DNA from 4 places in the Priestia sp. 179-F W1.4 NHS genome. Region 4 is predicted to be linked to each of the others. Evidence: riboswitches for the same ligand, from Rfam matches in the RefSeq annotation. Region 4 holds a riboswitch; each other region holds the start of a gene.
The links. Region 4 has a riboswitch for thiamine pyrophosphate ahead of thiM (hydroxyethylthiazole kinase). Riboswitches for the same ligand answer to the same signal wherever they lie in the genome.

Region 1 (5,108 bases), on a different contig from region 4:
GCTCTCCATCAGGAAAAATATTATTTAGGAGAAACATCTTCGCCAAACCATTTCTTAGAAATTTTTGCGTATGTTCCGTCTTTTTTCATATCTTTCAATGCTTTGTTTACTTCATCCACTAACTTACCGCTGTCTTTTCTAAACATAAAGCCGCTTGCAGCACCATCGGATTTTTCATCCGCGATTTTGATAGGTGCGTTAGGGTGCTTTTTCTTATAGTCAAGGAACGATAATTTATCGTTGATTGTAGCATCAACACGGTTTGCGCTCATTAGTTCTACTGCTTGAGCAAAACCTTCAGCACTCGTAATGTTTGCACCATAAGATTGAGCCATGTCTTTGTAGTTACTTGTTAATGACTGTGCTGATTTTTTTCCTTTTAAATCTTTAAATGATTTGATATCTTTTTCGTCTTTACGAACAATTAATACGGCGCCTGACTGGATGTATGGGTCAGAGAAATCGTATTTCTTTTGACGATCTTCACGAATACCCACTTCATTAGCAATCATGTCAAAGCGTTTAGCATCTAATCCGGCAAACATGCCATCCCACTGTGTTTCTTTGAACTCAGCTTTTACGCCAAGACGTTTAGCTACTTCTTGAGCCAATTCTACATCAAACCCAGTTAGCTTTTGTTTGTCATCATGAAAAGTGAACGGAGGGTATGTACCTTCAGTTCCAATTGTTAATACGCCATCTTTTTTCACTTTATTATATAAATCCTCTTGTGAAGATTTATTGTCTCCATTGTTTGCTTCATTTTTTGAGCTAGAACCGCATGCGGCAAGCACAACTGTGAAAGCTAATAGTAGCGACAAAAGTGCAGCAAATTTCTTCATTTTCTAAACCCCCTAGTATTCTGATAGGAAATGATACTCTGTGATACTAAACAAGAACACAGCAAAAGTCAACAAAAAAAACTTATACGATTAATGTGACTTAAAATAAGGGAAATATACCTTCTATACACGGTTTGTCATAAGGATACAGAAAGATTTTAAAATTTGGATTAAGTGGATTTTTAAGGGATATTTGAGGAGTAAAAAGGAAGTTTCATGCGACGATTTTCTCTTTCATTTTTTCATGACTTTTGGTGCAATAAACATATAGTTAAATGTTAAGGTAGAAATAAATTCCTTATGGTACACTTAAAGAAGAATTTATGAAACGGAGCGATATGATGAAAGCCATAAACTTAATCTCAATTGCCTTTGGTGCTATCGCTGGTACATATGCGCGTTATTTGCTAAATCTTTCCTTATTATATACGGGCTATCCAATAGGAACGGTAATTGAAAACCTATTAGGAAGCTTCATACTAGGCCTATTAACAGGATTTTTTGCGTGGAAAAAGCCAAAAGAATGGATAAAGCTTGGACTAGGAGTTGGCGTGTGCGGCGGTTTTACAACGTATTCAACCTTTGCAGGAGACGTCATTTCTCTCACTCAGCACCATTTATTTTGGGGAGCCATTTATGTCATTGTCTCTTTAGTAGGTGGAATCCTTCTTGCTTTAGCAGGCTATCTATGCGGTGAAGCGGCAGGGAAAAATTTAGTGAAAGTACATGAGGTGAAGTAAATGAGCATAGTGAGCTTGGCACTTGGCGGGGCAGCTGGAGGAATATGCCGTTATCTTTTGGGTTTAAAAGTTACAAAAACAGTTTCAAACCCTCCTTTTCCAGTCTCAATGCTGTTTGTAAACTTGCTCGGGGCGTTTGGGCTTGGTCTTTTTTACGGTAGTTATTATGGAAAGGTTCCGAGTCATGCTTATGATGATTCAATATTTTTAATGATTGGCATTGGGTTTTTTGGTGCCTTTACCACTTTTTCAACGTTTAGTGTGGAAACCGTACAGTTAATTCGGGAAAAATCTTATCGGAAAATGTTGGCGTACGTGGGGATTTCAGCATTTGGAACAGTTGGTTTATTTACAGTCGGTTTACTGGCAGGAACGTTTTTATTATAAGTAAAGAGAACGTTTCTAGTAGGGAAAAACAAAAAGACGGAGAAGTAGAGAATGGATAGAAAAGCAGAAGTTTGGAAATACATTTTGTTGATTGTAGCTGTTGCAGGTCAGATCATTGGTTTTTTATTTTTATTTATAAATGTTGTGGCGGCATTTATTTTTTACGGTTTTTATATTCTAACTTTTATTATGTTACTCCTGCTGTTTATATGGGATCGGAAAAAGGAAAAAGACAAAGAAGAATTTGACGACTATACCGATTACTAACTATATAAAAAGCAGAATGATTCGGTGCGCCGGGCCTCTTAGTAAAGAAGCTTAAAAGATACATCTATAAAAGGAAGAGAGCCGTAAGAGCATAAAGAGATATTGTATTTACATCTAGTTGTGTTATAATTTTAAGTGCAAAAACAAAATCAATAAATAGCAATCACTAGGGGAGCTTTTTGAAGCTGAGACGGATGTATTTCGGACCCTTTGAACCTGATCTGGTTTGGACCAGCGTAGGGAAGTGGCGATCATGTTTACATAACGATGCATGCTAACCACTCTACGTTGTAGAGTGGTTTTTTGTATGTAATAAAGCCCTCTGCACAAGATGAAGTGATTGAAATTTCTCTTTATTCTGAATGGAAAGGTTTCGATCATGTGGATATTCCTAAATTTCATGTCATTACAACAGATAAGCAGCCAATCGAAGAGCTTCAAAAAATTTTAACGGCTATCGCGCCTTTTGCGGGCGCCATTCATATTAGAGAAAAAAAGAAAACGGCAAAGCAGATTCAATGTTTACTAGAAAGCCTACCATTTTGTCGCTCTAAAATTATTGTGAATGACCGAGTTGATGTAGCGCATGCTTTAAAAGCAAAAGGTGTACAGCTTGCCTATCATAGTTTAGACGTTTCGTTTGTTATAGACGCATTTCCTTCTCTTATTGTTGGAAAGTCAGTTCACTCTGTGGAAGAGGCTTTAGAAGCTGAAAAAGATGGTGCTCACTACATTTTATACGGACATATTTATTCAACACATTCAAAAAAAGAATTAAAAAGTCGAGGGATAGCGGCACTAAAAGAAGTAGTAGACGCTGTGCAGATACCGGTTATTGCCATTGGAGGAATTACACCTGTAAATGCCAAAGAGGTACTTCAAACAGGAGCACACGGTATAGCCGTGATGTCTGGTGTCATGCTTGCGCAAGATCCCCTGAAAGCGATTAAACAATATTCTCATATATGGACATCTGGAGGTGGAGAAAATGAAGCAGCATTATGATGTACTGTTAATCGGAGGAGGTATAATCAGCTCTTCTATCGCTTATCATTTGTCAAAACAAGGAGCGTCAGTAGCTATTCTTGAACGCAATCAAGTTGGTTGTGAAGCTTCAAGTGCAGCCGCTGGTATTTTAGGTGCTCAAGCTGAAATTGATGAAGAAGGTCCTCTTTTAGACCTTGCTATTAAGAGCAGAAGCATGTTTCCTGAACTGGTGAAGGAACTAAAAGAAAAAACGGCTATCGACGTAGAGCTCATTCAAAAAGGCTTATTAAAAGTCGCTGTAACAGAAGAAGATGCACACGTATTAAAGAAAAAAGCCGCTCAGCACCACCGGTGGGACAAAGATGTAAGATGGATCGATGTAAAAGAAGCGCGTTTGTTAGAACCCGGGCTCTCTCCAGACATATACGGAGCCATTACAATACCGGGAGACGGCCAGCTAGCTCCGGCTAAGTTAACACAAGCTCTTGCTCATGGAGCCTTGTATCACGGAGCAGATGTATTCGAATACTGTGACGTTCACTCTCTTATTATGGAAAATGAAACAGTAAAAGGGGTACAGACGTCCAAAGGCTCTTTTTATGGAGAAAAAGTAGTGATTGCAGCAGGCTCATGGGCTAAACGCTTTATTTCTTCTGAACATTTAGGCGAGGTGTTTCCTGTAAAAGGAGAGTGTATTGCTCTGCAAAGTCATAAGCCCCTGCTTTCTAAAACGATTTTTTTAGATGAAGGTTTTTACTTAGTCCCTAAGACTGGTGGAAGAATCGTAATCGGGGCAACTAAGCTGCAGCATGATTTTACTAAGACCGTTTCTGCACAAGGTATTCAATTTTTGCTGAATAAAGCTTCTGCGCTTCTGCCGGCCATTAAAGAAGCCACATTTGAAAAAGCATGGGCTGGTCTTCGTCCACAAACAAATGATGGCTGGCCTTATTTAGGAGAGCACCCTGAAATAGCGAATCTGCACATGGCTTTTGGCCACTACCGAAACGGTATTTTATTAAGCGCTGCAACTGGAAAAATTATGGCTGATGCTTTGTTAGGGAAAAAGCCGAATCATTCATTTTTTACATCATTTCAGCTAACGAGAGCAATGGAGGGAGTTCATTGAATCTAATTATTAACGGTAAGACCGTCACTGTTGGAGATGAAATTGAAACGGTCGAGCACTTGCTTCAGGCTCAGAGCCTGCATGAACGAGTTGTAATTGTTGAATTAAATAAGAACATTTTACAAAAAAAAGAACATAGCGATGCATGCTTAAAAGATGGAGATACATTAGAAGTTGTTTCATTTGTAGGAGGAGGATGAAGAGTATGTTAAAAATTGGACAATATACATTTAATTCACGTTTATTATTAGGAACAGGGAAATTTCCGGACTTTACGACTCAGCGTCAAGCGGTAGAAGAGTCAGAAACAGAAATTTTAACATTTGCTGTTAGACGAATGGATATTTTTGATCAAAATCAGCCCAATTTATTAGAAGCGCTTGATGTGAAGCGTTTCACTCTTTTGCCTAACACTGCTGGAGCAAAAAATGCAGAAGAGGCCGTACGTATTGCTAAATTAGCAAAGGCTTCTGGACTTTGTGACATGGTGAAAGTAGAAGTAATTGGATGTGATAAGACGCTGCTTCCTGATCCAGTTGAAACATTAAAAGCTAGTGAAGAACTGTTAAAAGAAGGCTTTACCGTTTTACCTTACACATCAGATGATGTTTTACTTGCGCGTCGTTTAGAGGAGTTAGGCGTACATGCCATTATGCCAGGAGCGTCGCCTATCGGTTCAGGTCAAGGTATTATTAATCCGTTGAACATGCGTTTTATCATTGAACAATCAACCGTTCCAGTAATTGTAGATGCAGG
Region 2 (5,108 bases), on a different contig from region 4:
GTTTTCCTCCACTTTAATGAACGTTTTTCGAAACCTACTACAATAATAAAAAATAAAATACCAAGCGCGGATAAAATCACAATTGGTGCAAATACACCAGCTGCATCAAACTGTGTCATCATGCGACGACTGAAATATCCTAAGCCTGCTTGCGCACCCAACCATTCCCCAATGGCAGCACCTATTATACTAAAGGTAACCGCTACTTTGAGTCCCGAATAAAAATGAGGCAGTGCAGAAGGAATGTTCAACTTAAAGAAAATATCTTTTTTTGTTGCTCCCATCGTTAACATGAGTTCTTTTAACTCTTTGTTTGTAGAACGAAGCCCGTCAAATGTGCTAACGGTAATGGGAAAAAACGTAATTAATACGGTCACAATCACTTTGCTCCAAATGGAGTAGCCAAACCACAGCACAAATACAGGAGCAATGGCAATGGTCGGGATCATTTGTGACGCAATAATAAGCGGATAAAAAGCACGCTCAATAAGCGGACTCCAATTCATCCACACAGCCAGCAGAACCCCTAGCACAACGGATATTACAAGCCCAATTACGACAATAGATAACGTAGCTGGTAAATGCTTAAACAATAAATCCATTCGCAGCTCCCAAAGCTTCGTTAAAATACCGCTGGGCGTTGGTAAAATAAACGGATAGTTTACAATGCGTGCTCCAATTTCCCAAGCAGCCAGCAAAATGACTACTAAAATCACTGAAGCCCCGTACTTTTTCATGTGTTCACCTTCGATCTTAGCTGTTCAATTAAATAATCTTTCACATCAAGCACTCGCTGTTGATTCAGATCTTTTTGCGTTCGAGGTCTGCTAAGCGGCACTTGAATTTCTTCAAGACAACTTACTGGCTTGTCTGAAAAGATAAAAATGCGATCTGATAAAAAAAGCGCTTCATTGACGTCATGAGTGATAAATAAGATGCTATGTTTACGCTTTTGCCATTGTTCAAGCAGCCATTCCTGCATTGATAAACGCGTAATGGCATCAAGTGCACTAAAAGGCTCATCTAAAAGCAGTACGTTAGAACCGCTTAATATCGTTCGCAGAAAAGAAACACGCTGCTTCATCCCTCCGGATAAATCACTTGGAAAACGATTTTCATACCCTTTTAAACCAAACTCTTCGAGCAGCTGAGATACTTGCCTATGAGCACTTGCTTTTGACACATTGTGAAGCTCAAGCGGCAGAGATGCATTGTCTAAAATCGTGCGCCACGGAAGAAGCAAATCTTGCTGCGGCATATAGCCTACTTTTCCTAGTCGCTTTTCATAAGACTTTCCGTTAATCACGATATCGCCTTCACTCTGCTGTTCAAGACCTGTAATGAGACGAAACAACGTACTTTTCCCAGAGCCGCTCGCTCCAACGATACTGACAAACTCGCCTTCTTTCACGTCTAAGTTTAATGATTTTAAAATCGCTTGATCACCGTTCTTGTACGTAAAACTGACGTTTTGAAAAGATAACACAGACCTATTCATGAATTGGCCACATCGCTTCGTTATAAGCCATATCCCAGAACATATACTCAAAACGCGTCGTATTCAAGAAAATTTCTTCAAGCTTTTCTAATTCCACTTCTGATTTATCTTCAGTAAGTGAGTCAAATAAATTGATACACCATGTCGCCAGTTCTCCAAATTCTTCTGAGCTGTACATTTCAATCCACTCACGGTAAAACTCATTGTTAGCTCCAGGCTTTTCACTAAGTTCTTTTCCTATTTCCCAGTAGCTCCACATACAAGGCAAAAGAGCGGCTACTAATTCAGCTAATGTTCCACTTTGACCAACGTGCAGCATATAGTGCGTGTATGCAAGCGTTGTAGGAGATGGCTGCGCTTTTTCTAATTCTTTTTCGCTGATTTCAAATTTCTTGGCATACTCACGGTGCAGACTCATTTCTTCGTTTAATGTAGAATCTAAAAGGGCTGCAAATTTCCCCATCGTTTGAAGATCCGTAGCTTTCATGGCTCCAATCGCAAATAATTTGGCATAATCAATTAGGTAAAGGTAATCTTGAATCATGTAGAAGCGAAACTTCTCCTTTTCAAGCGTTCCATCTCCCATCCCCTGTACGAAGGGATGATTATGATTTTGACGCCAAATAGGCTGCAGCTTTTCGTATAATCGTTCACTAAATTTCATGATGATCACTCCTTATGCGTATGCAGCCACGTATAAATGAACTGCACTATCACTTTTGTATATTGAACAAGCTGATTAATATCTAATTGTTCGTTCACAGCATGTGCATTTGCTAAATTTCCCGGACCGTAAATAGCGGCGGGAATTCCCGCATCAGCTAGCCATCCCCCGTCTGTTACGCTAGTTGACACATCAATTGGAGGCTTTTTCCCTTCCATTTGTTCATGAGTATTTGCAAGCAGCTGCACTCCTGCATGATTTTCATCAATTTCTAATGACGGAAAGATTTCTCCTCTGTCTTCAATCATTGATGTGCCTCCCCATTCAAAGGTTGGCAGATTATCTTTTAACCATGGATCTGCTTTTGCAATAGCTATAATATATTCTTCCACTTCTTTTGATACTTGGTCGTACGATTCATTAGGATAATAGTGAACGGTGATCCACAGCCTGCATTCATCTGCAATAAAAGCAGCATGTCTTCCGCCTTCGATTACTGCTGGATTAATCGTATTTGTCCCTGGCAAAAATCCTGGATAGCTCTTTGTAACAGCCCAGTGACGCTCCAATTCTTGTAGCCCTCCGATCACTTTTGCCATCTTTTCAATAGCGCTTGCGGCTAACAGCCCTCCTCCAGCATGAATCATACTTCGGCGTGTACCGTCATGATAGGTTTTACTGCTTTTTATCGTAATCCATCCCGTGATCACTCCGCCTTGACCTTGAATATGTAAATCACTTGTATCGACTACAAGCGCAAAATCAGCTGTATACCCTTTCTGACAGCATTGCAGCGTACCTGCCTCTCCTACTTCTTCTCCTACAACGGATTCAAAAATCAAGTCTCCTGGCAGCTCGATTCCTGCTTCTGTTAAAAGCTGAACTGCAAATAATGCTCCCGCCAAACCGCCTTTCATATCAGCAACTCCGCGTCCAATTATCATATTGTCTTTCACAACAGCTTCAAACGGATTGGTTTCCCACTTTTTATTTTCTTGTACCTCAGCAACATCCATATGGCCGTTAATAATCAAGCTTTGATAGTCAGCCGATTTTTGTCCTTTTAACGTTCCCACTACGATAGGGTCGTTAGAATATAAGTCCCACATATCAATGGAAAAACCGCAGTTTTTAAGAAAATCCGCTACGTACAGCTGCGCTTCATGAGAATTTCGTGCAGGAGGCGCTGGCGTTTTATACGAAACAAGCGTTGTTAATAACTGGATTAACTCTCCTTTGCGCTCCTCCACCTGTTTGACAAGCAAATCAATTGTTTCTTTCATGTATGACACCTTCCTTTACGCATAAAAAAACACTTCTTTCGCAGGAAAGAAGTGTTTTTGTTTATGTACACAAAATTATTATAACGAGTTCGTAAGGAAATCCCATACAAAACATCCATTACAATACCTCTTTCCTACGCTAGTATTACCTAGTTCAGGTTATAAGGGTTAAGACTTATCGTCTCTCTCAGCTTCGAAAGCACCCCTAGTGGTGTTGTATCTCTATGAAATTAATCTATTATCATATGTTTACCTGTAATAGTTTTATCATAGTAAAGCGTTTTATTCAATAGAAAGGTTCATGATATGGTAATGAAAATAGTTTCCTTTTTAGTAGTAAAAGAAAAAGCACACACCTTTTTCATGCAGTGTGTGCTCTTTGTTTTTGTGACATTACTAGTTAGCTATTGGCTTCTTTAAAAATACGCCATAACTAATAGCACCAATTAAAAGCAGTCCTGCTCCTAACAGGAAAACCGCCGTAAAAGTTCCCGTTGCATCTAATATAAACCCTGTTACGATAGGAGCCATTGCCGCTCCTAGAAATCCACCGAAGTTCTGAATAGCGCCGAGTGAAGCAACTTGTTCCTTTGGTGCAATATCCGCCGCTAGAGTCCAAATGACGCCTGATGGCAGCTGTGACGCGAAGTAGCCAATCGACAATAAGACAATACTTAAGGCTGCATTATCAATAAAAGGAACGGGTGCTACCGATGCTGCGGCTAAGATTGCCCCGCCTACAATTGGTATTTTTCTTGCCGTTACTGCATTAATTCCTTTTCGAATAAATCTATCTGAAATTACACCACCAAGCAACACTCCTATGATTCCTGCTAGAAACGGAATAGCAGCAATCCAGCCCGTTTGTTTTAGGCTAAAACCGCGCTCTGTTTCTAAGTAGCTAGGAAGCCAAGTTAAATAAACCCATATCGTAAACATAATTCCGAAATTCCCGATAATCATAAACCATGTGCTTTTATATTTAAACAGCTGTGACCATTTTGCTTGTGAGGTATGACTGATTTTTATCTCTTCTTTAGGGACAGCTTTCACTTTATTGGCAACATAATCCGGATCTCGGTATATCTTTAGCCAAACAAACATCACAATAAAGCCTGCTGCTCCTATAACAACAAACATTCCTCTCCAACTCATTGTTAAAAGCAGTACCGTTAGAAGTGGCGGAGCAATCGCATTAGCAATTTGAGACCCTGTATTAATAATCGAAGTAGGAAGGCCGCGCTCTTCTTTTTTAAACCATCTTTCCGTCACTTTAATTCCTGAAGTAAAAAAAGGAGACTCCGATACACCAAGAAGCATTCTCATGGCATAAAGAGCAGAATACGTGTTAGTAAATGCACTTGCTACCGTTGCCACAGACCATAGGCCTGATGCCCATGCAAACATTTTTTTCGGCCCGTATTTATCAACCAGCCAGCCTGCTGGTAGATTTGCTAAGGCATATGGCCAGAGAAAAGCTGAAAGCAAAAGACCCATTTGTGTAGAAGACAGCCCAAACTCTTTGGCAATCGTGGTATTAGCGATGCTTAAATTAGAGCGGTCTAAATAGTTAACAACTGCTCCAATTAGCAATACAATAATAAGCCACCAGCGTATATTCGTCTTTTTTACATCTTGCTTTACAGGACCTAAACCTTTGTTA
Region 3 (5,108 bases), on a different contig from region 4:
GAAGAAAGAAGATGATGCTTATGCTACGTTCCCGTCCAGTGTTGCTACTTATCGATGTACAAGAAGGGTTTTACTCACCTCAGTGGGGAGAAAGAAACAATTTAGATGCAGAAAAGAATATGCTGACGCTACTGCAAGCATGGAGGCGCCAAGACTATCCTGTCATTCACGTGCAGCATGCATCAGAAAATCCAGATTCGCCTTTACACCCAAATTCAAAGGGATTTCAGTTCAAAGAAGGATTTGGTCCACAAGAAGACGAATGCTTAGTTCGCAAACACGTGAACAGCTGCTTCATTGGAACAGAGTTAGATAGCTATTTAAAAGAAAATGGCTATGATACGCTTATCTTAATAGGACTAACTACTAATCACTGCGTTTCTACGACTGCGCGCATGGCTGGAAATCTAGGGTATAGGACGTATGTTGTGAACGATGCAACGGCTTGCTTTGATGGTACGTCCTACGATGGAAAAACAAAGCTGTGTGCAGAAGATGTACATACATTCGCACTGTCTTCCCTGCACGGCGAGTTTGCAACGGTCGTTTCTACAAAAGAGACACTTCAAGTTCTTCAAACCTTTCAATATGCTCAAAATCATAACTGATGTGCATGCGCACATCGGTTTTTTATGTAGATTATGTTTCTTAAAAGAAGTAAAATAAAGATAATTCTATACTATAAGGAGTTTGTACATATGATCATTCGTTATGCTAAAGAAGAAGATTTACCTATGCTTGTTGAAATTTATAATCAGTCCGTTCAAACAAGTGCTGCTACTTTTGACTTAACGCCTGTAACAGTGGAACAAAGAAGGGGCTGGTTTAATAATCATATTAGCAATAAACTTTTTCCACTTATTGTCGCAGAAAAAGATGGAGTAGTAGCGGGCTATGCTTCGCTTTCCTCGTATCGAGATAAAGAAGCGTACATTCAAACAGTAGAGCTATCGATTTATATTGATAAAAATCAACAAGGGTATGGTATTGGAAAACAGCTTATGAAACGCATTTTGGAATTGGCTAAAGAAGTCGACCATCACGTTGTCATTTCAGGAATTACAAAAGGTAATGATATCAGTATCAAAATGCATGAGCAATTTAATTTTACGTTTTGCGGAGAGTTTAAAGAAGTAGGCTGGAAATTTGATCAGTGGCAAGATGTGCTTTTTTATCAGCTTATTTTATAAGATGTATGACACCTTTACACATTGTAACGTTTTAGTTTCATGTGTAAAGGTTATTAAAATAATAAGTTGTTTTATTATTTTAATACGAAAGGTGTTAGCTATCATGAATACACATTTTCAGTATCAACATCTAAGAGCTGTGCCGAAAAGATGGTCCAAAAAAGAACTGCATATCCAGCTGAATAGAATCAAACACAATTCTGAACTATCTACTATAGCGGCAGATCCGCTTTTTCATCTGTTAGAATGTACCCATTCGGGCCTTCAAACGAAACAAGAAATCATAGACTACATCCAAACCATTCCTAATCACCAACTTCCATCTTTTGTAACTCATTTAAGCAGGTTAATTCAGCGTATTTATTATATAGAAGCTGTGGATTACTATAATCGCCCCCTCAAAGGTTATATGCTTGTTATGAAAAACCAACCCGCTTATATATCTCTTCATTTTGCCGATCAGCTCATATAAAAAAAGCTCTCTATTCAAAAGAATAGAGAGCTTTTTTTATTCGTATTTTTTCACTGTTACTTGACATTCTTTTAACGGGATAAGCTTCGACTTTTTCGTCCATTTGTATCCTAACCAAACAATTAAGAATAAAGGCAGTCCGATATAAGAAACAAGTACACCGTACCAGTCAATCGAGTCACCCATAAACGCCGAATAGTTTTGGCCTAAAATAACAACGGCACATAAAATAAAGGCAAAGATAGGGCCAAATGGGAAAAGTTTTGCATGATATGGAAGTTCACTCAAATCATGACCTTGAGCAACAAATGCTCTTCTAAAACGATAGTGGCTAATCGCGATTCCTAGCCAAGCAATAAAACCAGACATACCAGAAGCGTTAAGTAACCATGTGTATACCGCACCGTCTCCAAAGAATGAAGCACCAAATGCAAGTGTACCGACAAGCGCCGTTGCGATTAAGGCATTAACCGGAACGCCTCGTTTATTCACTTTTGCTAAGAACCTTGGTGCTTTTCCATCTTTCGCTAAGTTCCACAGCATACGCGTAGAAGCATACATACCTGAGTTACCAGCAGATAAAACAGCTGTTAAAATAACGGCATTGATAGCTGATGCAGCAAACGCTAGACCTGCTCGTTCGAATATTAAAGTAAACGGACTTACTCGCACATCATCACTTGCTAACGAATCCGCTGTGTATGGAATAAGCATCCCGATAACAAAAATAGCTAAAATATAAAATAACAAGATGCGCCAGAAGACTTGTTTCACTGCGCGAGGAACCGTTTTTTCTGGATCTTCACTTTCTCCAGCTGCAACTCCAAGCAACTCTGTTCCTTGGAATGAAAAACCAGCTGCCATAAAGATACCTAGTACAGTGAAGAATCCACCGTGAATCGGTCCATCACCAAGCGTGAAGTTTTTAAAACCTGGTGCTTCATTGTTAAAGATACCAAAAATCATCATAATACCAATAACTAAAAAGATAATAACCGTTACTACTTTAATTAACGAAAACCAAAATTCAGATTCACCAAATCCTTTTACAGAAAGGTAGTTAAGCCCAAACATAATTAATAAAAACAGGGCACTCCATAAAATAGAAGAAGAGTTCGGGAACCAAAATTTCATAATAAGGGCTCCAGCGGATAATTCAGCTGCAATCGTAATAGCCCAGTTATACCAGTAGTTCCAGCCGAGAGCGAAACCAAAGGATGGATCTACAAAACGAGACGCATACGTACTAAATGAACCAGCTTCAGGCATATAAGCTGCGAGCTCTGCTAGACTGGTCATCAAAAAGTAAACCATTACGCCAATAATAGCGTAAGCTAAAAGCGCTCCCCCAGGTCCTGCTGTGTGAATTGCTCCACCACTTGCTAGGAATAAGCCGGTTCCGATGGCTCCTCCTAATGAAATCATCGTTAAGTGGCGAGATTTCAACCCACGTTTTAATTCTTGCTGCTCTTGCATAGATAAATACTCCTTTCGAATGTACGGAAAGAGACGGGATAACATAAAAAAAGCCCGCAGTATATGTGCGCGCTTTTAAATCTGAAAACCGCGTCAACCTTCCGTGAAGATAGCTCTTCACATCACTCGCATGATGTGACAGTTCTGTTCCTGTTCGGAGACAGCCCCAGCTTAAATCAACCGAGAAGTGATTTAAACTTCGGCAATTTTTCCTTTCAAGCAACATCCTCAATGTTCTCTGCATTTCCGTTACTTTACTATTAAAAACTGCGACCTCTACCTCATCGATTAGGATGAGGGTTTTTTATATTCAATTGACATAAAAGAAGTATAACAAATACTAAAACGATTGTCATTATAAAAAATAGATTCAGAAAATAGAAACATCTTTGAAATCTCTCGAATCTATTTTGTTACGTATGGTATAATAAACGTTGTCTTTATACTACATAAATATCCAAACGTACCACAGGGGGAGCCGCCGTGCTGAGAGTGAACGAAATGTTCAGACCCTTTGAACCTGTTAGTTAACGCTAGCGTAGGAATGTGGGAATAGTAGCATACCTATTTGCTTACTCCTGTGTAAACCGTTTGATATGAATGATTCAAAAACAGGAGTGAGAAACGTGAATAAAGCATTACCTTTACAGGCTAAAATTGAAATAGCTATTTTTGCAGCATTGGCACTTCTACTTGACCTTTTGCCTTCAATTAAAATTGCGACGGCTGTGAGCATTTCGTTCTCCATGGTGCCCATTTTTATTATGTGCTTTCGCTGGGGAGTAAAAGGCGGGGCTCTATCTGGTCTATTATGGGGGCTTTTGCAGTTAGCGACAGGAACAGCTTATATTTTAACAGCGCTACAAACATTTATTGAATATATTGTAGCTTTTGCTTTTATAGGTTTTGGAGGTATTTTTTCACAATCTATTAAAACAAATTTAGCTACCAATAACAGATCAAAAGCTTTTATTTTAATTGTTTTATCCCTTATTATCGGCAGCTTCGCACGTTATTTCTGGCACTTTATTGCTGGTATTATTTTCTGGGGATCGTACGCACCAAAGGGTATGTCCGCTCTGTGGTATTCTTTTTCAATGAACGGTATTTCAATGGTAGGGTCACTAATAGCCTGCTTAGTCATTCTTTCATTGTTAATTCCATCGGCATCAAGAATGATTGTAACTAAATCACACTCATCATAAGAAAAAAGACTAAATCTGCCAAGATTTAGTCTTTTTTGTCATTTGTCACCTTTGTTTACACAAAAGTGTGTCAGGTTTGATAACATAGTTAGTGAAATATTCAAAAAACTGTTTTATGATAGTCAACATATTCAAACGAGATAAAGGATTGATCGTATGCTACAGAAATGGATCACGAGCATAGGTTTAGATATTGGAACAAGCACAACAAAACTGATTGTAAGCAAACTGTTAATAGCAAATCAACAAAATCAGTTTACGCTGCCAGGCTGTCAAATTATTGATCGTCGCGTAACGTATGCAAGTTCCATCTATACAACACCTATGGTAAACGAGGTTGAAATCGATGTTCGAAGGTTAACGCTATTACTAGAAAAAGAGTACAAAAAAGCAGGGATCTCCTTAGATCAAGTGGAGGCGGGTGCTGTGATCATCACAGGAGAAACGGCTCGGAAGCAAAATGCAGAGAGTATCGTTCACTATCTAGCTGAACACGCTGGGAATTTTGTTGTTGCAACAGCTGGTGCTGACTTAGAAGGAATGTTAGCGGCAAAAGGATCGGGAGCAATCGAACATTCTGCTGAAACCAATAAAGTGATTGCCAATATTGATGTAGGTGGAGGCACTGCTAACATCGCCTTATGTCAAAATGGAAAAGTGATTGAAACGTTTACCCTGCATGTAGGCGGAAGATTAATTCGACTAAACGAAGATGGTATTGTTACCTACGTTTCGTCTTATTTAACTGAATTTTTAAAAAATAAT
Region 4 (5,108 bases):
CCCGGCTATGAGGGCACCCACCTAGTAGATCTGGGTATTTAAGACACTTAGGGTTACGGCAGTGCGGGCTTATTTTTTAGTTAGCTGTAGCTAGCTTTTTTTATTTTTCTATTTATTAGTTTACATAATTATTTTATTGTTAACTTGTATTTTTTTTAGACATGTATGTTTTATTTATCTTCGATTGAGGAACATAAAAAGTAATAAAGGAGATGGATAAAATGAATGAACAAAAAATTGCTAAAAAAGTAAATGAAGTATTAGAAGGAAATCGTGTAGGAACATTAGCCACAGTTGTAAACAACAAACCCCACTCTCGCTATATGACATTTTTCAGCGATGAAGATGGTATCGCTCTTTACACACCAACAAATATCAATACACATAAGGCAGAAGAAATCGAAGCTAATCCAAACGTGCACGTACTATTAGGCTACAGCGGCGAAGGATATGGCGATCAATACTTAGAATTATCCGGGACAGCTGTTCTTCGTACTGGTGATCAATTAAAAGGACGTATATGGAACGATCACATGAAAGAATGGTTTGACGGTCCAAATGACCCTGAGTATGTTGTTCTGGAAATTACGCCAAACGAAATTCGCTTTATGAATGAAGGCGAAGAAACTCCTCAAACCGTTCAGCTATAATAAAAAAAGCGCACACTGTGCGCTTTTTTTATTTTCCTACCGCTTCTTTCAATTGAGCTGCTTTTTCTTTTGGAGACGCTGCTAAGCTAATAGCGGTAATAATAGAAACACCATCTGCACCTGCTGCTACTACTTGTTTGGCATTTTCAGGCGTGATGCCACCGATTCCTACAATTGGAAAGTCAATATTCTGGTTTCGCACTTCTTCAATTAATTTTGTACCTTGCACTGCTTTTGCGTCTTTTTTTGTAGAAGTAGGAAAAACAGGTCCCATTCCTACATAATCCGCCCCATCTTTTATCGCTTGCTGCAGCTCTTGTATATTATGAACAGAGACGCCAACAATTCCTTTTCCTATTTTTTCTCGAACAATATGAGCTTTTTCATCTTCTTGTCCAATATGAACGCCATCCGCTTGTAAACGGATCGCTAAGTCAAGGTCATCGTTCACAACAAAAGGAACGTTGTGCTGCTGACAAATTTGCTGAAGTTCCTTCGCCAGCTGATATTTCGCTTCTCCTTTTAGGGCACCTTCGCCTTTTTCACGGAACTGAAACACGGTAACCCCGCCTTCAATTGCTTCTTTCAACACTTCTTTCGGATCTTTTGTACAGTTATTGCTGCCCATTATAAAATAAACTTTCAGCAGCTTTTTAATTTCTTCGTTTGTCATTTTCCCGCTCCTTTTAACGTTGATGTACTCTTGCATATGATTCAATATCCTGTCCAGATAAAAGATGAAGCTGATTTAACAGCTCAATTTGAAAGCTCCCCGGCCCTTCTTCACCTTTTTTCGCTGCGGCGATTTCACCTGCCACTCCGTAAAAACTTAAAGCAGCAACGCTTGCCTCGACATATTCTTTTTCTACAGCCGCGAAAGCTCCTATAATTGATGTCAGCAGACATCCAGTACCCGTCACCTTCGTAAATAACGGGTGACCGTTGTCTACTGTATACGTTGTGTTTCCATCGGTGATCACATCTTGTTTCCCCGTAATAACAATCACTGTATCTAATTTGTTCGCTGCTTTCTCAGCAAGTTCAATGACGTCTCCTTGCCCTTCTAATGAATCAACGCCTTTAATGAGCCATGACTCGCCTACTACATTCGCAACTTCAGCAGCGTTACCGCGAATAACGGCAATATTTAATTCTTCTACAAGCTGACGTGCCACTTCTGTACGAAACGTTGTCGCTCCGGCTCCTACAGGATCGAAAATAACCGGCACGCCGTTTTCATTTGCTGATTTTCCTGCTATTCTCATCGCTTCTACTTCTTGAGCCGTCAGTGTACCCATATTTAAGACAAGCGCTCCGGCGATTCGAGCCATGTCAGCCACTTCTTCCTTCGCATAAGCCATAACAGGTGACGCTCCTAGGGCAAGCAGTCCATTTGCTGTAAAATTGGTTACCACAACATTCGTAATATTATGAACAAGCGGACTTGTATCTCTTACTTTTTCTAATTGAGCTGAAATTTTACTAATATCCATGTTCTCTCACTCTTTTCATTTAGTTTTAACACTGCAAAAAAAAGACAAAAAAGCACCTTGCATGCGCAAAGTGCTTTGGTATGTACTCACATTCCCTGCGCTGGCATTATCCAACAGGTTCAAATGGTCAACAGGCGCCCCTGTACTCTCAGCCTGCCCCGCGCAAGCTCCCATACTATTCTTGTTACGTTTAAAGTTTACTATTAACCTTTTTTATTTGCAACCATTTCACTGTTTTGCCCATAAAATAAAGCTTCGCTATAGGCTGAGTGGTGTTGTAAATCTTACAGCTTTACTAAAAGCATCATTAAAAGACCTCCAGTAAACTACTGGAGGTCTTCTATTCCCTAAAAATTCTATCATTTTTCCTTCTCGTTATTTCTCTTGAATCGCTTGATTTCTCACAGCTGTTTTTCGGTCCTTCCCTGCTCTTAAAGATAAAAGAAAACAAAGCTGCAGTACAAGTGCAGCTGATACGTACGGGTAATTAATGTTTATATCAAAAAGAAAGCCTGCTACAACAGGTCCAATAATATTACCAAGACTTGTATAAGCAGAATTTAGTCCGGCTACATACCCTTGGTCGTCTTGTGCCATCATCGACATTTGCGTGCTGATTGCCGGACGTAAAATATCTGTTGCTAAAAAGACGATAAATGTCACAACAATAATAAGCCAGTACGTGTGCACAAATAGTGTAAGTAAAATAAAAAGTCCCGTCATCATCAAGCAAAACGAAATCACTCTTTTTTCACCGAACTTATTTAAAATCCAGCCAAAAATCGTAACCTGCACAACAGCCCCTGCAATAGAGCCAAACGTAATAACAAACGCAATATCTTTTGGCGTAAAGCTAAATTTATGATCAACAAATAGTGAAAAGATCGTTTCATAATTGGATAATCCAAACGATGTCACAAAAACGATAATTAAACTTAAAAAATAAGGTTCTTTGTAGGAATTCATAAGCTGCAGCAGCAGCCGATCTTCTTTTGGATTCTCATTGTTTGAAACAGCATGACCTTGTACAGGACGAGACTCCGGCAAAACAAAAAGCGTAATCACTGCAGCCAAGCCTCCTGCTACTGCGGCCATGTAAAATGGCACGCGCATGCCGTATTCAGCTAAAAAGCCTCCAATACCGGGCCCGATAATAAATCCTGTTGTAATCGCTGCCGTCACATAGCCCATTCCTTTAGCCCGTTCTTTAGCAGACGTCACGTCCGCTGTATAGGCCATAACAGCAGGCATAATAAGCGCGGCCCCGACCCCGCCTAGCATTCTGGATACAAATAATAAAAGAGGTGTACTCACTGAACCAAAGAACCATTCAGACAGGGCAAAAACAATCATTCCCGCTACAATAATTTTCTTTCTCCCTAACGAGTCTGATAATCGCCCAGCTAAAGGCGAAAACAGAAATTGAGTTAGTGAAAATACCGCTACTAAAAGCCCCATCACGCTGCCGTTGATATGAAGCTCCGTCATGTAGGTTGGCATAATTGGAATAACGAGACCGATTCCCGTAAAGATAATAAAAATATTTAGCATGAGCAGCAAAATCGCCGCTCGATTTCTTAACAATAATGACATATAAACCTCCTGATTACAAAAATACTGAACGTTCGGTCTATAAAAATACAAAATAATGAGGGATTACTCATTGCCGCAATAAGCATCCCCGCTTATTTAAGAAGACCTTGCTATAATTCCGTTTAAAAATACATCGATTGCTGAATGGTAAAGCTGCAGGGCATTTTCCGTACTCGTTTTTCGAGACACGCGGCTCATTCCAACAAACAACCCTTCTAAAATTACTGCAAGTTGCTCTGCATTTTTATGAGAAAACTCGCCTTCATCGATGCCCTGTTGCAAAAGTTCCCGGTTAAACTCCACGTGTCGTTTCACCATCTCATCAATTCGCTCTTCGATGTCGCTGCCCTTCTCCTCGTTGTTAAAAAACTCATCCGCAGCTTTCGTAAGAGGATGATTCAAATCATCTAAAATGATTTGCTCCGCTATTCCAAAAAGCTTATCTCTTGTTGTTTTGTAAAGAGACTCTCTTTCTTTCCAGTTTCGTTCCCACTCAAGATCCCATTCGTCTATTAAATAAAGAAAAAGCCCTTCTTTACTTTTAAAGTGATAATAAATATTCCCTTTACTGCTTCCCGTAGCTTCTACAATTTCCTCAATAGATGTAGCTTTATAGCCTTTTTGAGAAAACAATGCTTTAGCGGCATCTGCCACTTTTCTTTTGGTTTGTTCACTTTGAAGCTTTTTTTTATTCAAGCTATTTCCACCGCCCCGTACATTTATTATTTATACTGAACATTCGTTTTGTATTATCTGACACCTATACTACATAGGAAAAACCTTTTTGTCTAGTGAGAAAACCTAGTTTATACCTTTTTATATAAATCATGACCAAAACAAAGCCTCCTAAAAAGGCTTTGCCTAAAAAGCTTACTTGCTAACAGGATAAATGACAGCTGCTTGCCCGCACAGTTTGCATACAAATAAACAAATCATCTGCGCCTTCTTTCCTGTCTTTTAATCATTCAATTTCTTTGTCATAAACACACTGTATGGATCTTCTTTGTAGGTAGAAAACGGTTCGCACTCGTAAAATCCAAAACTGGCGTATAGCTTTCTAGCCGGTTCAAAAGCGGGTGCAGATCCTGTTTCTAAGCTTAAGCGTCGGTACCCTCGTTTTTGCGCTTCATTTATTATGTACTGCAGCAGCTCTCTAGCAATTCCTTTCCGCAAATGAGCGGTAGCTGTTCGCATCGATTTAATTTCTCCGTGGTGCTCATCTAACTCTTTTACAGCTCCGCACCCTGCTAGCTGACTTCCTTCCCACACGCTCCAAAACGTAATATCACGTTGTTTTAAACTTTCAATATCTAGAGCATGAATACTTTCAGGGGGGAATGTAAGTTCATTCCTTGGAGATGAGAACTTACTA

Region 1: it holds a riboswitch for thiamine pyrophosphate, as region 4 does, so the genes downstream of both, ACH0CI_RS24020 (thiamine phosphate synthase) here and thiM (hydroxyethylthiazole kinase) in region 4, are expected to answer to the same signal.
Region 2: it holds a riboswitch for thiamine pyrophosphate, as region 4 does, so the genes downstream of both, ACH0CI_RS14900 (acetylornithine deacetylase) here and thiM (hydroxyethylthiazole kinase) in region 4, are expected to answer to the same signal.
Region 3: it holds a riboswitch for thiamine pyrophosphate, as region 4 does, so the genes downstream of both, thiT (energy-coupled thiamine transporter ThiT) here and thiM (hydroxyethylthiazole kinase) in region 4, are expected to answer to the same signal.

What each region holds. Positions count from the first base shown of each region.
Region 1 is NZ_JBIQFF010000008.1:60,877-65,984, reverse strand. It holds gene ACH0CI_RS24045 (amino acid ABC transporter permease) at 1-37, opposite strand, end outside; gene ACH0CI_RS24040 (amino acid ABC transporter substrate-binding protein) at 21-842, opposite strand; gene ACH0CI_RS24035 (fluoride efflux transporter FluC) at 1,184-1,582, shown strand; gene crcB (fluoride efflux transporter CrcB) at 1,583-1,969, shown strand; gene ACH0CI_RS24025 (hypothetical protein) at 2,021-2,236, shown strand; TPP riboswitch at 2,395-2,496, shown strand; gene ACH0CI_RS24020 (thiamine phosphate synthase) at 2,618-3,241, shown strand; gene thiO (glycine oxidase ThiO) at 3,225-4,352, shown strand; gene thiS (sulfur carrier protein ThiS) at 4,349-4,552, shown strand; gene ACH0CI_RS24005 (thiazole synthase) at 4,558-5,108, shown strand, end outside.
Region 2 is NZ_JBIQFF010000002.1:867,801-872,908, forward strand. It holds gene ACH0CI_RS14885 (ABC transporter permease) at 1-737, opposite strand, end outside; gene ACH0CI_RS14890 (ABC transporter ATP-binding protein) at 734-1,498, opposite strand; gene tenA (thiaminase II) at 1,491-2,162, opposite strand; gene ACH0CI_RS14900 (acetylornithine deacetylase) at 2,168-3,445, opposite strand; TPP riboswitch at 3,560-3,662, opposite strand; gene ACH0CI_RS14905 (MFS transporter) at 3,842-5,108, opposite strand, start outside.
Region 3 is NZ_JBIQFF010000005.1:45,442-50,549, reverse strand. It holds gene ACH0CI_RS20715 (cysteine hydrolase family protein) at 21-608, shown strand; gene ACH0CI_RS20710 (GNAT family N-acetyltransferase) at 699-1,190, shown strand; gene ACH0CI_RS20705 (hypothetical protein) at 1,294-1,662, shown strand; gene ACH0CI_RS20700 (amino acid permease) at 1,699-3,138, opposite strand; lysine riboswitch at 3,241-3,425, opposite strand; TPP riboswitch at 3,600-3,700, shown strand; gene thiT (energy-coupled thiamine transporter ThiT) at 3,765-4,343, shown strand; gene ACH0CI_RS20690 (ethanolamine ammonia-lyase reactivating factor EutA) at 4,500-5,108, shown strand, end outside.
Region 4 is NZ_JBIQFF010000003.1:335,627-340,734, reverse strand. It holds RNA gene ssrS (6S RNA) at 1-74, shown strand, start outside; gene ACH0CI_RS16935 (pyridoxamine 5'-phosphate oxidase family protein) at 222-650, shown strand; gene thiE (thiamine phosphate synthase) at 679-1,323, opposite strand; gene thiM (hydroxyethylthiazole kinase) at 1,337-2,143, opposite strand; TPP riboswitch at 2,219-2,327, opposite strand; gene ACH0CI_RS16920 (MFS transporter) at 2,519-3,736, opposite strand; gene ACH0CI_RS16915 (TetR/AcrR family transcriptional regulator) at 3,833-4,432, opposite strand; partial or broken gene ACH0CI_RS16910 (GNAT family N-acetyltransferase) at 4,694-5,108, opposite strand, start outside.